DNA from 2 places in the Haloactinomyces albus genome. Region 1 is predicted to be linked to the other one. Evidence: riboswitches for the same ligand, from Rfam matches in the RefSeq annotation. Region 1 holds a riboswitch; the other holds the start of a gene.
What was found. Region 1 has a riboswitch for cobalamin ahead of JOF55_RS04125 (HoxN/HupN/NixA family nickel/cobalt transporter). Riboswitches for the same ligand answer to the same signal wherever they lie in the genome.

Region 1 (3,403 bases):
GTGCGTTGCCGATCGCCCATACGGCGCCCTCGGGATACCGGCCCGCGGCGATGCGGATACCGGCCGCCGACCGGGTCACTCCCTCGCGCGCGGCCAGCTCGGCCGTTCCGGGCTGTTCCAGCCCCACCTGCGCGCTCCTGGCGGTAACCCCGGCTGCGACCATGCGCACGTCGGTAACCAGATCGGCGCCGTCGAGCAGCGCCTGCCGCCCGGCCCACAATGCGGCCTCGTCGGCGACGACCTCACCGGTCCAGCTCGGGTCCGCGGTGGTGTGGACGACCCGTTCCACGACCGCACGGGTCACGGGCGGGTAGTGCGCGAAATCCGCCCTCGATCGCATGATGCGGTAGGACTCGACTTCGATCGGATGCCGTTCTCGTCGATTCACGTGGTTTCCGATCCGTACTCGTATTCCGTTGCCGACAGCCGCCACCAGAGCGCCGCACCACCCCAGATCGCCATGAACACCGCGAGCGTCAGGTAGCCGAGCAGTTCGAAGTGGTCACCGAGCGCCGCGACACCGTCCGCCACCGAACCCCCGAACCGCGAGAGCAGCCCGGACAACACCACCACCGCGATGATCCCGGCCAGCGCCACGGTCAGCGCCGTGGTGGCCACATTCACCCGGATCCTGCGCAGCGGCTTGGCCAGCGACCAGGTGTACGCGCGGGACATGAGCATTCCGTCCACACTGTCCACGGTGCACATTCCCGCCGCGAACAGCAGCGGCAGGCTCAGCACGGCCAGCGTCGGCAGATCGCCTTTCGGAGCGACCAAGGCGAGCACGGTGACCTCGGTGGCGGTCTGCATGCCCAGACCGAACAACAGGCCGATACCGAACAGATGCCACGACCGGCTCACGAACCGACGCATCCGTCCCCGCAGCACCCGCGCGAGCAACCCGCGCCTGCCGAGCACCTGCTCCACTTCGGCCTCGTCGACCTCGCCCCGGCGCGCCCGGCGCAGCAACCGGATCGTGTCGCGCAGCACCAGGGCATTGAGGACGGCCAGCACGCCGACCACGAGGACCACGGCCATATCGACGATCACCGCGGTGTGTGCCCCGACCTGCTCCGCCCAGCCCTGCGCGGCGGCTCCGGCGACGAAGGCGACCGCCAACGCGAGGAACATCACGACACTGGCGTGCCCGAGGGCGAACCACATACCCGTGGACACCGGCCGCCGTCCCCGCTGCATGAGCAGCCGGGTCGCATCGTCGATGACCGCCACGTGGTCGGCGTCGAAACCGTGCCGGATACCGAGCAGATAAGCAGCGGTTCCGACAGCGGCCAACCCTCCGGCCGCGGTGAACGAATCCTGCGACAGCAGATAGGTGCCCCAACCGAGTAGGTGCAGCAGACCGACGGCGGCCACCACGATCGTCACTTTCCGGCGCTCGGGCCTACCCCATCCCGCGGCAGGCCGTTCCGTGAGCTGCTGTTGCGGGACCTGCTGTCGCGGAGACTGCTGCTCCGGCCGTTCGTCCGGCGACGTCACGTCGTGGACCTCCTGGGTTCTCCCGCCCGAGGGATCGTCGATCCGCACGTCGCGGCGCGACGCGGGGCCGTCAGCGAGTGTCCTGACTCCCGGATCACAGCGGGCTCCCCAGGCCTTCCAGCTCGTCGCCGAGCCGTGGCTTCGCGTGGTTGGGGGCCGCTCCCCGGTCACAGTGGCGGGACCGTCTCGGATTCACACCGAGTTCCTCCGCTACCGGCACCCGGCATCCTCACCCGTCGGAGGGCAGAAGGTCAATTCCGGTGAACTTGCTCACGCGATCGGCCGAGTGGTGAACGGACCGTTCGCCCCGCCATACGGTACGAACGGTCCGTTCACCTCGATACGCCTCGGCCGAGGCTGCGCAGGAACCGCGACCAGGCGGCAGAGCCGAGGGTCAGCACGGGTCCGTTCGAGCACCTCAGCGTCCGGCCGCTCGCCGATTCGCGCGGATCACATCCCACAGGGATGCCCACTGCTCGGCTGTGAGGTCTTTCGGGAGCGTCCGGTGCGACACACGGTGGGTTTCCGACCAGCCGCGCAGTGGCCGTTCGACTGAATGGATGCGTGGTCAATTTCTCGAGAAATTGACCACCAACTCGCGTTCGCTCAGGCGTCTCGCTTGGCGAACGCGGTGTCAGCGACCAGAAGAAGCACCGCTGCCCACCCGGCGAGTACGGCAGCGGCCCAGCCCGGTGCGAGATATTCGAGGGAATGCGGGGAGGCCGCACCGGAGAGGCTGTGCAGCGCCGAGGCGGGCCACCAGGGCAGGAGAAACCGTTGCCATCCCGGCGGTAGCGCCCCGACGAGCGCCGGTACGGACATGATGGCCAGTACCGCCGCGATGGCGCCTCCCGCGTTCCTGAGGAGAAAGGCGAGAGAAGTACTGTGGCGATGTCGCCGACACGCGCGGAATCCATACCGCTCACCAGCAGCCCACCGTCCGAATCACTGCGGACGGTCGCTCCCTCACCGGTGAGCAGAGTGGTCAGTACCGTCGGATCCGGAGAGACCACCTTCACCTGGTCGTCGGCACTGCAGCGGATGAGTTCGGCGACATCCACGTCCGCGATGAGTCGGCCACGACCGATCACCACCACCCTGTCCGCGGTCTGCTGCATCTCGGCCATCAGGTGGCTGGAGACGAAGACGGTCCGTCCTTCGGCGGCCAGACCTCTCATGAGGTTTCTCATCCACCGGACTCCCTCGGGATCCAAGCCGTTCACCGGTTCGTCGAGCAGTAGTGTCGCGGGCTGGCCGAGCAGCGCCGCAGCGATCCCGAGCCGCTGGTACATCCCCAGGGAAAAGCCGCTCACCCGCTTATTCGCGACCTCGGCCAGCCCCACGAGCTCGAGCACCTCGTCGATGCGGCTTCGCGGGAGTCCACCGGCCCTGGCCAACCAGCGCAGATGCGCTCGCGCCGCCCTTGCCGGATGGACGGCTTTCGGATTCAGGAGCGACCCGACCTCGCGCATCGGAGCCGGTAGGTTCCGATGGTTCCGCCCGCCTATGGTCGCCGAGCCCGCGTTCGGGTGGTCCAACCCCAGAATCATGCGCATCGTCGTCGACTTCCCCGCCCCGTTCGGACCGAGGAAGCCGGTCACCACACCGGGGGCGACATCGAAGGACAGCGCATCCACCGCCACCGTGTCCCCGTAGTGCTTCGACAGCTCTTTGACCTGGATCATCGCGCCTCTCCGACGCCGTTTTACAATGCAACTGCATCGCATAAATCGGGCAGCAAGATTGCAATGCACCTGCATTGAAAAAATCGAGGGCGCTGGAGGGCGCATGCCGAAGCGGGTGGATCACGAGAAGAGAAGACAGAAGATCGCGGAGGCCGTGTGGCGGATCGCAGCCGACCGTGGTCTGGAGGCGGCGAGTCTCCGCGAGGTCGGCACGGAAGCCG
Region 2 (3,403 bases), 790 kb from region 1:
GCCGGTGGACAGCGACACCATGCCGCTGCCGATCCCCAGCACCACCACCAGCACCGCACCCGTGGATGCGCCCGAGGAAATGCCGAGCACGAACGGATCGGCGAGCGGATTGCGCAGCAGCGACTGCATGACCACCCCGCACATTCCCAGACCCGCACCGCACACAGCGGCCAGCAACGTGCGCGGAAGACGCAGCTGCCAAACGATCCCGTCGCGAATCAGCGAAAGCCCCGACTCACCCAGACCGATGTGCTCGGCGACGACCGCCCAGACAGCGCCGAGAGCGAGGTCGGCAGGACCGATCGTGATCGCAAACGCAATGGACAGGACCAGCAGCACCAGGCCACCAACCCACAAGGTGGCCGTCCCCCGGACTCCGGCGCGGGTCGAGAGCGCACTCAACCGGCGAGCCCGAATGCGCGCAGCGCCCCGGCCACCTTCTCCACCCCGTTGACCGTGCGGATCGAGGGATTCATGGCGGCACCACTCAGCAGGATGTACCGCTGGTTGCGAACCGCCGCCATGTGCCGAGTGACCGGGTTGGACTCGAGGAACTCGATTTTGCTCGCCGCCGTTTCGGCGGTCTGACTCCGGCGGGTGAGATCGCCGAGAACAAGAACATCGGGATTGCGGGCGGCGACGGTTTCCCAGTTGACCTGTGGCCATTCCGCACGGGTGTCATCGAAGACGTTCTTCGCCCCGACCGCATCGGTGATGATGCCCGGCGCGCCGCAGCAACCGGCCATGTACGGCGACTCGGAGTTCGCGAACCAGTACAGCATGGTCACACCGGAGGCATCGATGTCCTCAGTGGCCTTGTTCATCCGTCCCCGCAGCGCGGCGACCAGTTCCTCGCCGCGCTGCTCGACTCCGAAAACCCGCGCGATATCGCGAACCGCGCCGTAGATGCTCCGCATCGTCAACAGCTTGCCACGCCGGCCATCGCCATCCCCCTCGTTGTTCTTGATGCAGTCGGCCGGGGATACGTACAGGGGCACACCAAGTTCGCCGAAGTCGGCGCGTGAAGCGACTCTTTGCACGGTGGCCTCGAACGAAGCCGACACGAAGTCCGGTTCCTCGGCCAGCACCCGCTCGAAGGAAGGCTCGTTGTCCGCCAGCCGGGGAACCGTGGCATTCGCCGCCTCGAGTCCTTGCAGTACCGGATCGGTCCACGTCGCGGTGCCGACCATCCTGTCGGCGAGACCGAGAGACAACAGGATCTCGGTCGATCCCTGATTGAGCGAGACCGCCCGCTCGGGCGGGGATTCGAGCGTGATCTCCCTGCCACCGTTTTCGATCGTTCTCGGGTAACCCGCGATGCTCTCCTCTACCCTGCCGGTGGGGAAGTCCCCACCACACGCAGTGAGCAGTCCCACGATGAACACGAGCGAACCGGCAAGCGGCAGCATACGGCGCGATGGCGCCATGGCGATCCCTTTCCCTCAAAGACTCAGTCGCGGAGTCTGGCGGTTGTGCCCCGGGCCGCAGTAGCAGCCCGGAGATGCCAGCAGGTTTTCGGACTCGGGATCACGCGGACGAGGCGCCTTCCCGGATGCTCATCCAGTGGCCAATGCCTCGCCCGTCACCCTCACCGCTGCGCGTCAGCTCCGGATTCGCACCGGATTCCCTGGCCCATCAAGGGTTCGACTGGCAGCGGCAAGCTATCAGGGTGCTTCTTGGCCAGGGTTTCCGGGTTGATCGATTTTCGCTTGTCGTTGCGGTGTTGGTGGTGTGTTGGGTGAAGGATTTATTTTACTCAACACTGAAACAGTAATAATTACTAAATAATGATGGCATGTAATTTGCGAGGCCTCATGGCACCGGGTGCCATGAGCTTACTCGTCCGGCAGCTCGCGGAGCACATCCTCGATCCGTGCCCGGACATCCGCTGCGGAGGCGGCCGTTTTCACCACACCGACCACGACCTGGTCGGTGGACTCGGCCTCGCGGCGTGTCTCCTGCCCGCCCCAGGAATCCTCCACTGCTGCGGCGACAAGTCGGAGTGCTTCGCGCAGCGCGCCGTGCGCGTCGGTGGCGCCGCCGCTTCTGAGCCATTGCCGCAGGATGTGGTTGTGCGTGGCGACGACTGCGGCAGCCCCCACCGCCGCGCGCAGGTCACCGTGGGGCTCCTCGCCGTACCGGTACCGCAGGTAACGGGCGAAGACACGCTGGTAGCGGTCGATGCTGGCGATCTCCCTGTCCCGCAGCGACGGCACCGTTCGGGTCAATGCGAAGCGCTTGAGCGAGATCTCCGGTTCGGCCAGATACATCTCCAGCACCACCTCGGCCGTGTCACCGACCACCGACAACGGTGATTCGGCGGTGTCGGCGGCCTCCAAGCGTTCGACCACGGCAGCGAGTCGCTCGTCGTGATCGGGAAAGACGACTTCCTCCTTGGACCGGAAGTACCGGAAGAACGTCCGACGGCCGACGCCGACCTCCTCGGCGATGTCCTCGACCGTGGTGGCCTCGTAGCCCTGCGCGGCGAACAGGTCCAGCGCGGCCACCGCGAGCGCGCTGCGAAGTCGCCTGCGTCCGGTGACGGTGCGTCCGGCGCGGGGCTTCGGGGCGGGTGCGGCGGCCTCGGGCATGACCGAAATGTAACAGGAGCGGATTGCTAATGGCACTCAGTGCCGTTACGATCGGTGTTGCGGCATGCAGGCGGCCGTTCCCACGGTCCGGTTCTCGGCACGAGGTCCCTCCCTGCCCTGCCTGATGCCGGGACCGAATCAGGCACGATCAGCGGTAACGCTGCGGACAGGAGGCGCGTGGTGAATCCCAGCTTCGAGACCTACCAGTTGGCCGACGAGCACAATGCCCTGCGCGAGGCGGTGCGGGCGATGGCCGAAAAGGAGATCGCCCCCTACGCCGCCGAGTGCGACGAGCAGGAACGCTTCCCGCGCGAGGCCTTCGAGGCACTGGTCAAGTCCGGTTTCGCGGCGGTGCACGTCCCCGATTCCTACGGCGGCCAGGGTGCGGACTCGGTGGCGACCTGCATCGTCATCGAGGAGGTCGCCCGCGTGTGCGGTTCCTCGTCACTGATCCCGGCGGTCAACAAGCTCGGCACCATGCCGATCCTGCTGTCGGCCTCCGAGGAGCTCAAGCAGCAGGTGATGCCCTCGATCGCCTCCGGTGCTGCGATGGCCTCCTACGCCCTGTCCGAACGCGAGGCGGGCTCGGACGCGGCCTCGATGAAAACCCGCGCCCGGCAAGACGGCGACAACTGGGTACTCAACGGCACCAAGTGCTGGATCACCAACGGCGGAGAATCGAGCTGGTACACGGTCATGGCCGTGACCGACCCCGACCAGGGAGCCAACGGCATCAGCGCCTTCGTCGTGCACGCCGACGACCCGGGTTTCGAGGTCGGCGGCAAGGAGAAGAAGCTGGGCATCAAGGGGTC

Region 2: linked by a shared signal. The riboswitch ahead of JOF55_RS00510 (ABC transporter substrate-binding protein) and the one ahead of JOF55_RS04125 (HoxN/HupN/NixA family nickel/cobalt transporter) in region 1 are both predicted to bind cobalamin.

The regions. Positions count from the first base shown of each region.
Region 1 is NZ_JAVDXW010000001.1:884,355-887,757, forward strand. It holds gene JOF55_RS04120 (precorrin-8X methylmutase) at 1-388, opposite strand, end outside; gene JOF55_RS04125 (HoxN/HupN/NixA family nickel/cobalt transporter) at 385-1,497, opposite strand; cobalamin riboswitch at 1,573-1,705, opposite strand; gene JOF55_RS24685 (ABC transporter ATP-binding protein) at 1,830-3,182, opposite strand; gene JOF55_RS04135 (TetR/AcrR family transcriptional regulator) at 3,286-3,403, shown strand, end outside.
Region 2 is NZ_JAVDXW010000001.1:98,947-102,349, forward strand. It holds gene JOF55_RS00505 (FecCD family ABC transporter permease) at 1-402, opposite strand, end outside; gene JOF55_RS00510 (ABC transporter substrate-binding protein) at 399-1,427, opposite strand; cobalamin riboswitch at 1,490-1,667, opposite strand; gene JOF55_RS00515 (TetR family transcriptional regulator) at 1,836-2,591, opposite strand; gene JOF55_RS00520 (acyl-CoA dehydrogenase) at 2,772-3,403, shown strand, end outside.